Azospirillum brasilense: one gene and its partner. The protein of the gene in region 1 interacts with the protein of each later gene in a pairwise test. Links are inferred from orthologs where the notes say so. Each region holds a gene or a part of one and is shown in the gene's direction. Other genes may lie near its edges.

The links.
Region 2: the proteins of dnaA (region 1) and D3869_RS00940 interact in binary tests that used the Escherichia coli proteins (3 or more experiments, as listed by UniProt). The link is inferred for Azospirillum brasilense from one-to-one orthologs.

The regions. Positions count from the first base shown.
Region 1 is NZ_CP032345.1:1,702,456-1,710,437, forward strand. The notes cover bases 2,288-5,245. They hold dnaA (chromosomal replication initiator protein DnaA), read left to right. Parts: upstream 2,288-2,973; coding sequence 2,974-4,518; downstream 4,519-5,245. Other genes in these bases: rpsT (30S ribosomal protein S20), read left to right, coding at 2,288-2,339; D3869_RS08285 (GGDEF domain-containing response regulator), read left to right, coding at 4,668-5,245. Outside these bases: mutM (bifunctional DNA-formamidopyrimidine glycosylase/DNA-(apurinic or apyrimidinic site) lyase), read left to right, coding at 1-589; D3869_RS08265 (hypothetical protein), read left to right, coding at 604-1,050; D3869_RS08270 (enoyl-CoA hydratase), read left to right, coding at 1,129-1,905; more of rpsT, read left to right, coding at 2,079-2,287; more of D3869_RS08285, read left to right, coding at 5,246-5,609; D3869_RS08290 (extracellular solute-binding protein), read left to right, coding at 5,804-6,988; D3869_RS08295 (ABC transporter ATP-binding protein), read left to right, coding at 7,182-7,982. UniProt on the Escherichia coli protein: Plays an essential in the initiation and regulation of chromosomal replication. Binds in an ATP-dependent fashion to the origin of replication (oriC) to initiate formation of the DNA replication initiation complex once per cell cycle.
Region 2 is NZ_CP032345.1:182,131-190,045, forward strand. What follows is about bases 3,370-6,260. They hold D3869_RS00940 (replicative DNA helicase), read left to right. Parts: upstream 3,370-3,994; coding sequence 3,995-5,527; downstream 5,528-6,260. Other genes in these bases: D3869_RS00935 (SAM-dependent methyltransferase), read left to right, coding at 3,370-3,812; alr (alanine racemase), read left to right, coding at 5,505-6,260. In the rest of the region: rpsF (30S ribosomal protein S6), read left to right, coding at 45-482; rpsR (30S ribosomal protein S18), read left to right, coding at 483-755; D3869_RS00925 (DUF2232 domain-containing protein), read left to right, coding at 789-1,745; rplI (50S ribosomal protein L9), read left to right, coding at 1,745-2,311; more of D3869_RS00935, read left to right, coding at 2,559-3,369; more of alr, read left to right, coding at 6,261-6,644; D3869_RS00950 (MlaE family ABC transporter permease), read left to right, coding at 6,644-7,420; D3869_RS00955 (ABC transporter ATP-binding protein), read left to right, coding at 7,443-7,915. UniProt on the Escherichia coli protein: The main replicative DNA helicase, it participates in initiation and elongation during chromosome replication. Travels ahead of the DNA replisome, separating dsDNA into templates for DNA synthesis.

The DNA.
Region 1 (7,982 bases):
ACGGCCCGCCGCCTGGGGCGCCCACGACCACGTCGTGCTGGAGACCGACGCCGGGACGGTGGTGACCTTCAACGACGCCCGCCGCTTCGGCCTGATGGACCTCGCCATGGCGGAGACGCTCGCCGAGCACCCTCTGCTGCGCGCGCTGGGGCCGGAGCCGCTGGGCAACGCCTTCTCCGGACCGGTGCTGGCCGCGCGGCTGGCCGGGCGGATGACCAGCATCAAGGCCGCGCTGCTGGACCAGAGCGTGGTCGCCGGGCTCGGCAACATCTACGTGTCGGAGGCGCTGTTCCTCGCCCGCCTCAGCCCGACGCGCATCGCCGCCACGGTGACCGGCGCCAAGGCGGAGCGGCTGGCCACGGCGATCCGCGCGGTTCTGGAGCGGGCCATCGCCGCGGGCGGATCGTCCTTGCGCGATTACCGGCAGGCGTCGGGGGAACTCGGCTACTTCCAGCACCAGTTCTCGGTCTACGACCGCGAGGGCGCGCCCTGCCCGGGCTGCACCTGCGATGTCGCGAAGACCGGGGGCGTCCGCCGCATCGTCCAGGCGGGCCGTTCGACTTTCTATTGTCCGCAACGCCAGCGTTGATATAGGTGGAAGGCATGACGGCTCCATCGGCCACCGCGAGGGCGACGCTCGCCGCCCTCCTCCTCGCCGGCCCCGCCCTTGCGGGTCTGGCCGGGGTTCCATTGCCCGCAACGTCCTCCGCCTGGGCTGCCGACTCCGCCCGCTACGTCGAAGGCATGGGGGACGTGCCGGTCATGCCGGGCCTCGCCCCCGCCGAGGAGGCGCCGCTGGTCTTCGACAAGCCCGCCGGACGCATCGCGCAGTCCGTCATGGCGGGCGCCATGGACCGCAACGCGGTCCTGTCCTTCTACAACCAGACCATGCCGCAGCTCGGCTGGAGCCGCGCCCCGCAACGGGCGGGCGGTAGCGCCAGCTTCCTGCGGGAGGGCGAGGAGCTGCGCCTGGAATTCGTCGAGCCGGCCCCCGCCGCCGCCCGGAAGGCGGCGGCCACGGTCGTCCGCTTCTCGCTGATTCCGCGCTGATCCTCCAAAGAGACCAAAAGCAAACCAGAACGCCCTCCGCCCCGAGCGAGGGGGCAAACCACGGGAGCCTGCTGCATCATGCCGTACGAAACCATTCTCGTCGAAACCCGCGGACCGGTCGGGCTCGTCACGCTGAACCGGCCCAAGGCGCTGAACGCGCTGTCCGACCTGCTGGTGACTGAGCTGGGCCAGGCGCTGGACGCGCTGGAGGCCGACGACTCCGTCGGCGCCATCGTGGTGACGGGTTCGGAGAAGGCCTTCGCCGCCGGCGCCGACATCAAGGAGATGCAGGGCTTCTCCTACATGGACGTCTACAAGGCCAACTTCATCACCGCCAAGTGGGAGCGGCTGGCCAAGTGCCGCAAGCCGACCATCGCCGCGGTCGCCGGCTACGCGCTGGGCGGCGGCTGCGAGCTGGCGATGATGGCCGACTTCATCCTGGCCGCCGACACCGCCAAGTTCGGCCAGCCGGAGATCACCATCGGCACCATCCCCGGCGCCGGCGGCACGCAGCGCCTGACCCGCTTCGTCGGCAAGTCGAAGGCGATGGAGATGTGCCTGACCGGCCGTCTGATGGACGCCGCCGAGGCCGAGCGCGCCGGCCTCGTCAGCCGCGTCGTGCCGGCGGTGGACCTGGTGGACGAGGCGGTGCGGGTCGCCGAGAAGATCGCCAAGCTCTCGCGCCCGGTCGTCATGATGGCCAAGGACGCCGTCAACGCCGCCTACGAGACGACCATGTCCGAGGGCATCCGGGTCGAGCGCCGAATCTTCCACTCCACTTTCGCCACCGAAGACCAGAAGGAAGGCATGGCCGCCTTCGCCGAAAAGCGTCAGCCGGATTGGAAGCATCGCTGACATCCCCCGACTCCTCCCCCGTATCTAGCGGGGGAGGACCAGAAATCCGTCAAGATCTCGTAATCTTTCCTTTGCCGAGAAACAGTGTTGGACGGTGCCTTGACTCCCATTCGGCTGGAGCGTATAAGGCCCCCTCGCACTGGGACAGGCGTGTCGTCCGGAGTAGGGTTTTCATGGCCAATCATAAGTCTGCTGAAAAGCGCATTCGTCAAACCGCGCGTCGTACGGAGATCAACCGTAACCGCGTCAGCCGCATCCGCACCTTCGTGAAGAAGGTCGAGACGGCGATCTCGTCCGGCAACAAGGCTGAAGCCGCTGAGGCTTTCAAGGCCGCGCAGCCGGAACTGATGCGTGGAGCCTCCAAGGGCGTTCTCCACAAGAACACCGTGTCGCGCAAGCTGTCGCGCCTGTCGGCCCGCATCAAGGCTCTCTGAGTTTACTCGGCGTTATAAAGCCGCGCACCAGGTCTGGGCGCGGCTTTTTGCGTTTTTGATAAGTACAGTCTCCGTTCCTTCCGAGTCCTCCGGCAATACTCCGGCGGGGCAGGGGATCACGGCTGTTGGACGGCGACTCGCCTCCGGCGGTTCTGGTCTTGCGTGAAGGCTGGGGCGAGGTTCGGGAGCGCTGCGTGATTTTTGCCGCAGTCCGGACCGTTCGCTTTCTGTCCTATTGCCAGGGCGGGGACGGCTGATTAGACTTTCCATCCGTTGGGAATGGCGCACCGATGTTGTCTTTGATGTCACGCGCCATTCGCTGAAGGACGGAGACGTTCAAGGCGGCGGGCAAGGCTGCGGGGCGCTCAAGAGGCTCGACTCAACCCGTTGCTCCTGGAGCGATGCTTTTCTTAAAACTCGACGTGGCAAAGGCGGAGTCCAACTTCGCCGAAGGGATAGTATTGCCGCCCAGTTGGGAGGCATCCACCGTTGGAGTCTTCAGGAGAGGAACGTTTTGCCGGCGCGGGGCCTAGATTAAGGGGTCTGGAGTCAAGGGGTCTGGGTTCGGTCGGGCGGGACGGTGCCCCCTGCGGCGCGGGGCCGTCCGGGGGGAAAGGAGCGGGGTAGGGGAAGCATGTCGGTCGGCGCGTCGTTGGATCAGCAGTGGGCCCGCATCCGGGGCCGCCTCAAGGACGAGGTGGGCGAGATCGCCTACCGCAGCTGGCTGCAGCCGCTTTCCTTCGCCGGAATCCGCGGCGGGGAGGTGCGCATCGTCGTGCCCACCCGCTTCATGCGCGACTGGGTGCTGACCCACTACGCCGACCGCATCCGCAACCTGTGGGCCGGCGAGAATCCGGACGTGCTGTCGATCGATGTCGTGGTCGCCTCGGCCAACGCGCCGTCCATGCTGATGCCGGACGAGAGCGGGGGCGAGGCGCCGCACGACTCCGGTCCGGGAGACGGCCCCGCCGCCGACGGTCCGGTTCCCCCGGCGCCCGCCCCGCGGGCCGCGGCGCTCGGCCAATCCGCGTCCTATGGGGCCGCCTCCTACGGCGCGACCTCCTACATCGGGTCCTCCTATTCGGCGGGGCCGCCCTCCTTCGCGTCGGACGAGTCGCCCACGGCGGTCGCCTCGGTGCTGGAGGATCGGACCGACATCTCCGCGCCGCTGGACCCCCGCTTCACCTTCGAGAATTTCGTGGTGGGCAAGCCGAACGAACTGGCCCACGCCGCCGCCCGGCGCGTCGCCGACGCCACCTCGGTCACCTTCAACCCGCTGTTCCTCTATGGCGGGGTCGGGCTGGGCAAGACCCACCTGATGCACGCCATCGCCTGGCAGATCCGGCGGAACGATCCGAACCGCAAGGTGATCTACCTGTCGGCGGAAAAGTTCATGTACCAGTTCATCCGGGCGCTGCGCTTCAAGGACACCATGGCCTTCAAGCAGCAGTTCCGCTCGGTGGACGTGCTGATGATCGACGACGTGCAGTTCATCAGCGGCAAGGACAGCACCCAGGAGGAGTTCTTCCACACCTTCAACGCGCTGGTGGACCAGAACCGTCAGGTCATCATCTCCGCCGACAAGAGCCCGTCCGACCTGGAAGGCATGGAGGAGCGGCTGCGCTCCCGCCTCGGCTGGGGCCTCGTCGCCGACATCCACCCGACCACCTACGAGCTGCGGCTGGGCATCCTTCAGGCCAAGGCGGACGCGCTGAACGCGGCCATTCCGCTGAAGGTCCTGGAATTCCTCGCCCACAAGATCACCTCGAACGTGCGCGAGCTGGAAGGGGCGCTGAACCGCATCGTCGCGCACGCCGAGCTGGTCGGCCGGGCCATCTCTCTGGAATCGACGCAGGAGGTGCTGCATGATCTGCTGCGCGCCAACGACCGCCGCGTCACCATCGACGAGATCCAGAAGCGGGTGGCGGAGCATTTCAACATCCGCGTCGCCGACATGCATTCGGCCCGCCGCGCCCGCGCCGTGGCCCGCCCGCGGCAGGTCGCCATGTACCTCGCCAAGCAGCTCACTGCCCGCTCCCTGCCGGAGATCGGGCGCAAGTTCGGCGGGCGCGACCACACCACCGTGATGCACGCGGTGAAGAAGGTGGAGGAGCTGCGCACCACCGACCCCGCGTTCGCCGAGGACGTCGAGCTTCTCCGCCGCATGCTGGAAAGCTGAGCGGGCCGGGTGGCCCCCGTGGATGGCCCCCGTGGGTGGGAGCCGGCGCGCGGAATGCCCCTACCGAAAATGATGGCATTTTATACAAAACCCTTGTAACACCCCGCTGGTGCCTGCAAGGGGTGGCTGCCATGATTCCCGGATCAACCATGGAGACGAACGTCCTCGTCGCCGACGACTCCTCCGTTGTCCGGAAGATCCTGAAAGACCACCTGGAGGCGTACGGGTACCGGGTTCTGCTGGCCCGCGACGGGCGGGAGGCTCTGGACCTCTACCATCTTCACGACATCCACATCCTGATCACCGATCTGGAAATGCCGCGGATGGACGGGCTGGAGCTGTGCTGGCTGATCCGGGCGGAGGACGACCAGCATCGCACCTTCTCCATCCTGATGACCGCCGACGACGACATCCAGCGCCGGATCGAGGCGTTCGACGCCGGCGCCGACGAGTTCCTGACCAAGCCCATCGACATGCCGATGCTGCGCGCCCGCGTGCGCGCCGGCGAACGCATCACCCGCACCCATCGGGTGATGGCGGAGATGCTGAACACCGATTACCTGACCGGCGTCCTGAACCGCCGCCGCTTCATGGAGCGGCTGGAGCAGCAGCACCGGCTTCTGCAAGGCGCAAACGGAACGGACAAGGCCATGCCCTTCGCCGTCGCGCTGTTCGACATCGACCATTTCAAGCGCGTCAACGACACCTACGGCCATTCCAACGGCGACCTCGCGCTGAAGCTGTTCGCCCAGACCTGCGCGGCCCGCCTGCCGCCCGGCGGTTTCCTTGGCCGCATGGGCGGGGAGGAGTTCTGCATGGTCCTGCCGGCCCCGCAGGTCGAGACGGCCATCGCCAAGGCCGAGGAGATCCGCGTGGCGACGGAGGCGCTGACCGCCCGGACCGCCGAGGGCGCCCTGTTCGCCTTCACCGTCAGCATCGGCATCTCCCCGGCGGACGGGACGGAGACGGTGGCCGACCTGATCAAGCGGGCCGACGAGTCGCTCTACTTCGCCAAGAACAGTGGACGCAACCGCACCGTGGTCTGCGGCATCGACGGTGTGGTGGTGAAGGCCCGCTTCTACGTGATGTAGCGCCCGGAGGATCGTGGGGCGTTACAGCCCGATGAAGTTTGCGCCCACGCCCGCTTGAGCCATGGACGGCGCCCGGATATCGCGGCACAGTTGCCGCTGCGGCGGAGTCCGGCTGGACCGGCCCCGCGACCGGCCCCGCGATCGGGATGGCCGGCATGATTTCGGGCCAATAAGAAAAGGGGAGAGCAGGTGCCATGACCAAGGTTCCGGAAACCACCAGCCTGGAACAGCGCTCCAGCGCCGAGACGCAGCGCGCCGCCAAGGGCTTCACCCGCCGCCTGCTGCTCCAGGGGACCGCCGCCGCCGCGGGCGTCGCCGCGGTCGGCCCCTTCATCCTGCGCGAGGGCCGCGCCGCGTCGGGCAGCGTCAAGATCTTCTCCTGGGCCGGCTACATCAGCCCGGACATGCTGGCCGACTTCGAGAAGAAGACCGGCATCAAGGCCAGCCTGACCGAATACGGCACCAACGACGAGCTGCTGAACCAGCTCAAGGCCACCGGTGGCGCCGGCTTCGACATCATCCACCCCACGGTGGACCGCGTGCCGAACTATGTGGAGTTCGAGCTGGTCCAGCCGCTGGACGAATCGAAGGTCACGTGGGACGGCTGCCTGAAGTCGGCGGTCGAGGGCTCCGCCGCCATGGGCGGCGTGGTCGGCGGCAAGCGCTTCTTCGCCCCCGCCGACTGGGGGACCGAGGCCATCGCCTATGATCAGGCCAAGGCGCCGCTGACCTACGGCACCGCCAGCTACGGCGACCTGTGGAAGCCGGAGCACGCCGGCAAGGTGACGGTGCGCGGCCATTCCGGCCTGATCGGCATCGGCCTGTGGCTGGAAGGCCAGGGCAAGCTGCCCCACCCGATCCGCGAGCAGTTCAAGGACGAGGCGAAGGCGCGCGCCAATTTCGACGCGATCCTTCAGGTCGCCGCCGCCAACAAGAAGGCCATCGGCCAGTTCTGGTCGAACGAGAACGAGGCCCAGGGCGCCTTCCGCACCAACGGTTGCGTCATCGGCCAGACCTGGGATTCGTCCGCGGTCGCCCTGCGCAAGGAGGGGCTGCCGATCCGCTTCCTGGCGCCGAAGGAAGGGGCGCTGGCCTGGATGGAGGGCTTCGCGATTCCGGCCAAGGCGGCGAACCTGGAGCAGGCCTACGCCTGGATCAACTGGTTCTACACGCCGCAGGCGGGCGCCCTCTACACCAACCACTCCGGCATCTCCAGCACGGCGGTCGGGGCGGAGGCGCATCTGTCCGACCTGAACAAGCAGTTCTTCGCCGACGCCTATCCGGGCGACGCGCTGCAGAAGCTGTGGTGGTGGCCGATCCAGGAGGCCTGGTACGTCTCCATCCGCAACGAGTACCAGGACCGCTTCCTGGCCGCGTGAGTGCGACCCTCTCCCGTCCCGATTGTCCCCTCTCCCCCTGGGGAGAGGGTTAGGGTGAGGGGGTTGTGCATGGCGCCACGTCCGGCACGAGCGCAACCCCCTCACCGGCCCTCCGGGCCACCCTCTCCCCGGAGGGGAGAGGGTTAAAGGCGGCGGCCCAACCGGGGATTTCCAGCATTCCAATCAGGTGCCTATGAGTCAGGACGTCCAGCTCGAGTCCGTCACCATGCGGTTCGGTTCCGTCACCGCCGTCCGCGACGTGTCGCTGACGGTCGGGGCGGGGGAATTCTTCAGCTTCCTCGGCCCGTCGGGCTGCGGGAAGACCACCATCCTGCGCATGGTCTCCGGCTTCATGGAGCCGACGGAGGGCGCCATCCGCATCGGCGGGCGGGACATGCGCGGCATCGGCCCGAACAGGCGGCCGACCGCGCTGATCTTCCAGAATCTCGCCCTGTTCCCGCTGATGACGGTGGCGGAGAACATCGGCTTCGGGCTGGAGGTGCGCGGCGTGCCCTCGGCGGAGCGCCAGGGGCGGGTGCGCAAGCTGCTCGACCTCGTGGCCCTGCCGGACGCCGCGGAGAAGAAGGTGACGGAGCTGTCGGGCGGCCAGCGCCAGCGCATCGCCATCGCCCGCGCGCTGGCGGTGGAGCCCGCCGTCCTGCTGCTGGACGAGCCGCTGTCGGCGCTGGACCTCAAGCTGCGCCAGCACATGCGCGCCGAGCTGCGCGACCTGCAGAAGCGGACCGGCGTGACCTTCATCTACATCACCCACGACCAGGGCGAGGCGCTGACCATGTCCGACCGGATCGGCGTGATGTCCAGGGGCGTGCTGGAGCAGGTGGGCGACGGCCGGGCCATCTACGACCACCCGGAAACCGCCTTCGTCGCCTCCTTCGTCGGGGAGAACAACCGCTTCGCCGGCACCGTCGCCGAGTCGGCGGGGGGCTTGGCCGCTCTGGACACGCCTCGTGGCCGTCTGATCGGGCGCAACCCG
Region 2 (7,915 bases), 1.5 Mb from region 1 along the record:
GGATGGGGCGCAGCGCCGGACCATGAACAGCCATGGGGAGTACAATGGCTCTTTACGAGTGCGTGCTGATCGCGCGCCAGGACATCTCGGCCGCCCAGGCCGAGCAGCTCGGCGAGCAGTTCGCCCAGATCATTCGCGACAACGGCGGCCAGGTCGCCAAGACCGAATACTGGGGTCTGAAGACGCTCACCTACAAGATCAAGAAGAACCGCAAGGGTCACTACACCCTGTTCAACCTTGACGCCCCCGCCGCCGCCGTCCTCGAGATGGAGCGCAACATGGGCATCAACGAGGACGTGCTGCGCTTCATGACCGTCCGCGTCGATGCGCTGGACGCCAACCCGTCGGTGATGATGCAGAGCCGCGGCGAGCGTGGTGACCGCGGCGATCGCGGCGACCGCGGCCCGCGCCGCTTCGAGGATCGTGGCCCGCGCCCGCCGCGCCGCCAGGAGCCCACCGTTGCCGAAGGGGAGAACGCCTAAATGTCCGACAAGCAGACCTCGGGCGCTCCGGCCCGCACCGGTGGCGGTCCCCGCCGTCCGTTCTTCCGCCGCCGCAAGACCTGCCCGTTCTCGGGCGCGAACGCCCCGGCGATCGACTACAAGGACGTCAAGCTCCTGTCCCGCTTCATCTCCGAGCGTGGCAAGATCGTGCCGAGCCGCATCACCGCGGTTTCCGCGAAGAAGCAGCGCGAACTCGCCCGCGCCATCAAGCGCGCCCGTTTCCTGGCCCTGCTTCCCTACGTGGTGAAGTAAGGATCAAAACGGACAACAGGCAAAGGTAATCCCATGGCCTCGCCCCTGGCCGCCCCTCTGGCGGCTGCCATCGGTGTCGGCGTGGTCAGCGCTTTCTTCTATCTCGCCGTCCTGTTCGGCGGGTTCGGGGCGCTGATCCTGGGCTATCTGGCGCCGCTGCCGCTGTTCCTCGCGGGACTGTGGCTCGGCTCCACCGCCTCCCTACTCGCCGGTGCGGCGGGGACGGTGGCGGTCCTGGCGGTGTCGTCCAGCGTCCTGGTGTCTCTCGCCTATCTGGTGACCGCGGCTGTCCCGGTCATCCTGGTGGTGCGGCAGGCGCTGCTGGCGCGGGCGGCTCCCGACGGGGGTGTGGAATGGTATCCTCCGGGCCGGCTCCTGATGGCGCTGACCGGAATGGGACTGGCGGGCCTTCTGGGCGCCGCGGTTCTGACGCTCGATCAGCCCGGCGGGCTGGAGGGCGCGGTGCGGGAAACGCTGGGCCGCATGGCGGACCAGATGTTCTCCGCGCAGGGCCATCAGGCCCCGGACCCGCAGGACATCTGGATGGCCGAGGTGTTGCCGGGCTTCGCGGTGATCTCATGGCTCGTCATGACGATCGTCAACGGAGCCCTGGCGCAGGGCGTGCTGATGCGGTTCGGCCGCAACAAGCGCCCCGCCATGCGGCTGGACGACCTGGAACTGCCCCGGTGGCTCGCCACCGCGTTCCTGCTGGCCATGGTGACGGCCTCGCTGGCGTCGGACCCGGTCGGGTTCCTCGCGGTCAACGCCGCGCTGATCCTGGCCTTGCCATTCGCCTTTGCCGGGCTTTCGGTGGTGCATGTGTTCGCCCGAAGCCGGTCGGCCAAGCTGCCGATCCTCATCGGGTTCTACATGTTCCTGTTTCTTTTCGGTTGGCCGATCGTGCTGATGGTCGGTCTTGGCATGATCGAGCAATGGATTGGGCTGCGTCGCCGTCTCCGGCCCGCCGGCCCCGATCAGGAGGACGAGTGATGGAAGTTATTCTGCTGGAGCGGGTCGAGAAGCTCGGCCAGATGGGCCAGGTCGTGAAGGTGCGTCCCGGCTTCGCCCGCAACTATCTGCTGCCGCAGAAGAAGGCCATGCGCGCCACCAAGGCGAACATGGCGTTCTTCGAGAAGCAGAAGGCCCACCTGGAGGCCGTCAACCTGGAGCGCCGCAAGGACGCCGAGCAGGTTGCCGCCAAGATGAACGACGTGACGGTCGTCGTGATCCGTCAGGCCGGCGAGACCGGCGTGCTGTACGGTTCGGTGACGCCGCGCGACGTCGCGGACGCCCTTGACGCCGCCGGCTACAAGGTCGACCGCAAGCAGGTGTCGATCGAGACCCCGATCAAGACGCTGGGCCTGTTCAAGCTGCGCGTCGTCCTGCACCCCGAGGTGAGCGTCTCCGTCACGGTGAACGTCGCCCGCTCGCAGGAAGAGGCCGAGCTGCAGCTGTCCCGTGGTGGCATGGTCACCGCGGCCGACCTGCGCGACGACGAGGACGAGATCGAGGAGGCCCCCGAGGCCGCCGAGGCCGAGGTTTCCGAGGAGGGCTGACCGCCCGCTCAACGAGACCAGTCCGCTCGTCCGGAAGCCGCCCGCCCCCGAAAGGGGCGAGGCGGCTTTTCCGCTTTTGGCGCCCCCAGTCATCCGCCCTCCCCCATCCGGATGCGCCGGACGCCCCGCCCCCTGCCTCGTCCGGCGGGTTGCCTCTCCCCGCTCCGAACTCCGACTCTCGTTCCTGGTGATTCGCTCGCGGCGAACGTCCAGACCGAGTCGTGTTCGACGGATGGGGAGATGCGCGATGCTGCTTGCCGGCCTGCTCAGCCCGGCCCTGACCGCCGGCGCCCTGGACATCGTCGGCGCCGATGGGCGGAGGCACCGGGTGGGGGTCGGCATCCCGTCCCTCACCCTGCGTCTGCACGACAAGGCGCTGCACCGCGACCTCGTGATGAATCCGCGGCTGCGATTCGGGGAGGCCTACATGGACGGCCGCCTGACCATTGAAGGCGGCTCCGTCTATGATTTCCTGGCGCTGCTGAGCGCGGGGACGGACAATGTCCAGGGCGTTCTGGGCAACCTGAGGGAAGCCCTCTCCCCCGCGCTGCGGCTCATCCAGCAGAGCAATCCCTTGCGGCGGTCGCGGCGCAACGTGGCCCATCACTACGACCTGTCACGGTCCTTCTTCGAGCTGTTCCTCGACCGCGACCTGCAATATTCCTGCGCCTACTTCCCCACCCCGGACACCGGGCTGGACGAGGCCCAGGACGCCAAGAAGCGGCACATCGCGGCGAAGCTGCTGCTTCAGCCGGGCATGCGCGTCCTGGACATCGGCTGCGGCTGGGGCGGCATGGCGCTCTATCTCGCCCGCATGACCGGCGCCCAGGTCACCGGAATCACCCTGTCCCGCGAACAGCTCGCGGTGGCGCGGGAGCGGGCGGCCCATGCCGGGCTGGCCGGTCAGGTCCGCTTCGAACTGCGCGACTACCGGCAAATGGAAGGGCGCTTCGACCGCATCGTCTCGGTCGGCATGTTCGAGCATGTCGGCGCGCCCCATTACCCGGCCTTCTTCGCCAAACTGCGCGACCTGCTGGCCGAGGACGGGGTGGCGTTGCTTCACTCCATCGGCCGGTCGGACGGGCCGGGTTCCACCAACCCTTGGTTCCGCAAGTACATCTTTCCCGGCGGCTATTCGCCCGCCCTGTCGGAGGTGATCCCGGCGGTGGAGAAGGCCGGGCTGTGGAACACCGACATCGAGATCCTGCGCCTCCATTACGCCGAGACGCTGCGCCACTGGCGGGAGCGCTTCGCGGCCCGGCGGGAGGAGGCCCGCGCAATGTACGACGAGCGCTTCTGCAGGATGTGGGAATTCTATCTGGCGGGGGCCGAAATCAGCTTCCGCTACCAGGGGCACATGGTTTTCCAGATGCAGCTGGCGCGCTCGCTGGGCGCCGTTCCGCTCGTCCGCGACTACATGCAGCGCACCGAAACGGCCTTGGCCGAGGCCGTGCCGCCGCCCTTGCGGACGGGGCGGAACGTCGGCGCGAACAACGTGTGACCAGAGGTGCCCGCGCCGCATCGACCCACAGCTTTGGCGAGTCATGAAGACATTGATACAATGCCCTGTTTCCGACTTACCCCCAGCTTTAACCGGCTGTGGGCAAAAGTTACTCACAGGAATGTGGGTAGATTTACCCCGATCGCACAGCTTTGCGCCCCGCCCTTTGCTAAAGTGCCGTCATGGATGACAAGACCACCCAGCTTTTCGAGCCGCGCCCCCTCGACGGCGGGCTGTCCCGTGCCGGTGCCGCGAAGCCGACGGCGGAATACCGCACGCCGCCGCACAACGAGGAGGCTGAACAGGCGCTCCTCGGCGCCATCCTGGTGAACAACAAGGCGTATGAGAAGGTCGGCGAGTTCCTGCGCGCCGAGCATTTCTACGACCCGGCGCACCAGCGCATCTTCTCGGCCATCGCCAAGATGGTGGAGCGCGGCCAGATCGCCAACCCGGTGACGCTGAAGGCCTATTTCGACAACGACGTCGAACTGGCCCCGGACGGTGGCGCCGGCTATCTGGCGCAGCTCGCCGCCAACGTGGTGACGGTGGTCAACGCCGGCGATTACGGCAAGACGATCCATGACCTGTTCCTGCGCCGGCAGCTGATCGAGGTCGGCACGGACATGGTGAACGAGGCGTATCAGCACGACCTCGACATCGACGCCATGGACCAGATCGAGACGGCGGAGAAGCAGCTCTTCGACCTCGCCTCGACCGGCGACGTGCGCGGCGGCTTCATCGCCTTCTCCGAGTCGCTGAAGGCAGCCATCGCCACCGCGGAGACGGCCTTCCGCCGGTCCAGCCACGTCACCGGCGTGACCACCGGCCTGCGCGACATGGACCGCAAGCTGGGCGGCCTGCACCCGTCGGACCTCATCATCCTGGCCGGGCGCCCCTCCATGGGCAAGACGGCGCTGGCCACCAACATCGCCTTCAACGCCGCCAAGGCGCACATGCGCACCAACGGCGGCGAGGGCGCGCCGGTCGGCTTCTTCTCGCTGGAAATGTCGGCGGAACAGCTCGCCACCCGTATCCTGGCCGGCGAGGCCGAGGTGTCGGGCGACAAGATCCGCCGCGGCGAGATCAAGGACAGCGACTTCCCGAAGTTCGTCGCGGCCAGCCAGGAGCTCAGCCGCGTCCCCTTCTTCGTGGACGACACGCCGGCCCTGACCATCGCCGCGGTGCGCACCCGCTGCCGCCGGCTGAAGCGCACGCACGGGCTGGGCATGGTGGTGGTCGACTATCTCCAGCTGCTGCGCGGCGGCTCGACCAAGGGCAACGAGAACCGCGTGCAGGAAATCTCGGAGATCACGCGCGGCCTGAAGGCCATCGCCAAGGAGCTGGAGGTGCCGGTGCTGGCCCTGTCCCAGCTCAGCCGCGCGGTGGAAATGCGCGAGGACAAACGGCCGCAGCTCGCCGACCTGCGCGAATCGGGCTCCATCGAGCAGGACGCCGACGTGGTGATGTTCGTTTACCGCGAACAGTACTATCTTGAGCGCGCCGAGCCGGCCCGCCGGCCGGAGGAGACGGAGGACAAGTACAACGACCGCTACGCCAACTGGCAGAAGCGCTACGCCGAGGTGCACAACACCGCGGAGGCGATCATCGCCAAACAGCGCCACGGCCCGATCGGCAGCGTCCGCATGTTCTTCGACGGACAGTTCACGAAATTCGGCGACCTCGACACGACCCATGACTTCGGCCCCACTGAGTAGTGATCCGCTGGCCCGCTCCGGCGCCGTCCTGACCATCGACCTCGGCGCCGTGGTCGCCAACTGGACGCAGCTCCGCGACCGGGTGGCCCCGGCGGAATGCGCCGCCGTGGTCAAGGCGAACGCCTATGGCCTGGGGGTGGAGCGCGTCGTTCCGGCGCTCGCCGCCGCCGGCTGCCGGACCTTCGTGGTCGCCCAGTTCGAGGAGGCGCTGGCCGTGCGCGCCGTGGCGCCGGCGGAGGCCCGCGTGCTGTCGCTGGGCGGCCTGCCCGCCGGCACCGCGCCGGACTTCACGGCCCGGCGCATCCTGCCGGTGCTGAACCATCTGGGCGACATCGCGGCGTGGCAGGCCCACGCCCGGGCGCAGGGAACGGCCCTGCCCGCCGTCGTCCACATTGACACCGGCATGAACCGACTCGGGCTCGGTCCGGACGAGCTGGACACGCTGGTCGGCGACCTCTCCCGGCTGGAGGGGGTGGACGTCCGGGTCTGGATGACCCACCTCGCCTGCGCCGACGAAGACTCGGTGATGAACAGCCAGCAGCTCGGGCGTTTCCGTTCGGCGATCGGGCGCCTGCCCGCGGCCGAGGCGAGTTTCGCCAATTCCTCCGGGATCTTCCACGGAACGGCCTTTCATTTCGACCTTGTGCGGCCCGGCTGCGCGCTCTACGGCGTCAATCCGACGCCCGCCGCGGCGAACCCGATGCGGGACACGATCCGGCTCGACGCCCGGCTGCTTCAGGTGCGCAACGTTGACAGCCCTATGACCGTTGGCTACGGTGCCACGCACCGCGTTGCGGCGAGAGGAAAAATCGCAACCATCGCAGTGGGTTATGCCGACGGATATCTGCGTTCGCTCAGCGGGCGCGGCCATGTCTTCGTCAATGGCGTGGCCGCTCCGGTGGTTGGGCGTGTTTCGATGGATCTGGTGACGGTGGATGTCAGCCACCTTCCCGACGAGGCGGTGACGCCCGGCGGGCTGGTGGAGCTGATCGGCCCGAACCGCCCGGTGGACACCGTGGCGAGCGAGGGCGGCACCATCGGTTACGAGATCCTGACCTCGCTGGGCGCGCGTTACCACAGGGTCTACCGCGACCCGCCGCCGCCTGAGGTCGCTTGATGGGTTTCCTTGCCGCCACCGGACGGGCCTTCCTGATCTTTCTGGAAGCCACCGGAAAGCTCGCCATGTTCACCGGCGCCGCCCTGTCGCACTGCGTGCGCCCGCCGTTCTACCCGCGGCAGATCCTGCGCCAGATGATCGACATCGGCTATTACTCGCTGCCGGTGGTCGGGCTGACCGCGCTGTTCACCGGCATGGTGCTGGCGCTGCAGAGCTATTCCGGCTTTTCCCGTTTCCAGGCGGAGGGCGCCATCGCCACGGTGGTCGCCCTGTCGGTGACGCGGGAACTGGGGCCGGTGCTGGGCGGCTTGATGGTCGCCGGGCGCATCGGCGCCGCCATGGCCGCCGAGATCGGCACCATGCGCGTGACCGAGCAGATCGACGCGCTGTCGACCCTGTCGACCAACCCCTTCAAGTATCTGGTGGCGCCGCGCCTGATCGCCGGGCTGGCCATGCTGCCGCTGCTGGTGCTGGTGGCGGACATCATCGGCGTGTTCGGCGGCTTCCTGGTCGGCGTCTACCGGCTGGACTTCAACCCGGCCTCCTACATCGGCCGGACCTGGGAGTTCCTGGAGCCGGTCGACGTGATCTCCGGCCTCGTCAAGGCGGCGGTGTTCGGGTTCATGGTCTCGCTGATGGGCTGCTACCACGGCTACCATTCGCGCGGCGGCGCCCAGGGTGTGGGTGCGGCGACGACCAACGCGGTGGTGTCGGCCTCCATCCTGATCCTGGTGTGGAACTACCTCATCACCGGCATCTTCTTCTCGACGAAGTGAGCGCAGAGCAATGAGCGAGTCCATGTCGCAGGTTCCCCCCGCTCATCCGCCGAAGATCGCGCTGAAGAACGTGCACAAGGCGTTCGGACCCAAGGTCGTGCTGAACGGCATCGACCTGGAGGTCGGGCGCGGCGAGTCGCTGGTGGTCATCGGCGGGTCGGGCACCGGCAAGTCGGTCATGCTGAAATGCATCCTCGGCCTGCTGTCGCCGGACAGCGGCTCCATCCGCGTCGACGGCGAGGAGACGACGAAGCTGCGCCCGCGCGAGCGCGAGAAGCTGCTGCACAAGTTCGGCATGCTGTTCCAGGGCGCCGCCCTGTTCGACAGCCTGAAGGTCTGGGAGAACGTCGCCTTCGGCCTGATCCAGGGCGAGCACATGCCGCGCGCCAAGGCCAAGGACATCGCCATCGCCAAGATGGGCGCGGTCGGCCTCGGTCCGGAGGTGGGCGAGCTGTTCCCGTCGGAGCTGTCGGGCGGCATGCAGAAGCGCGTCGG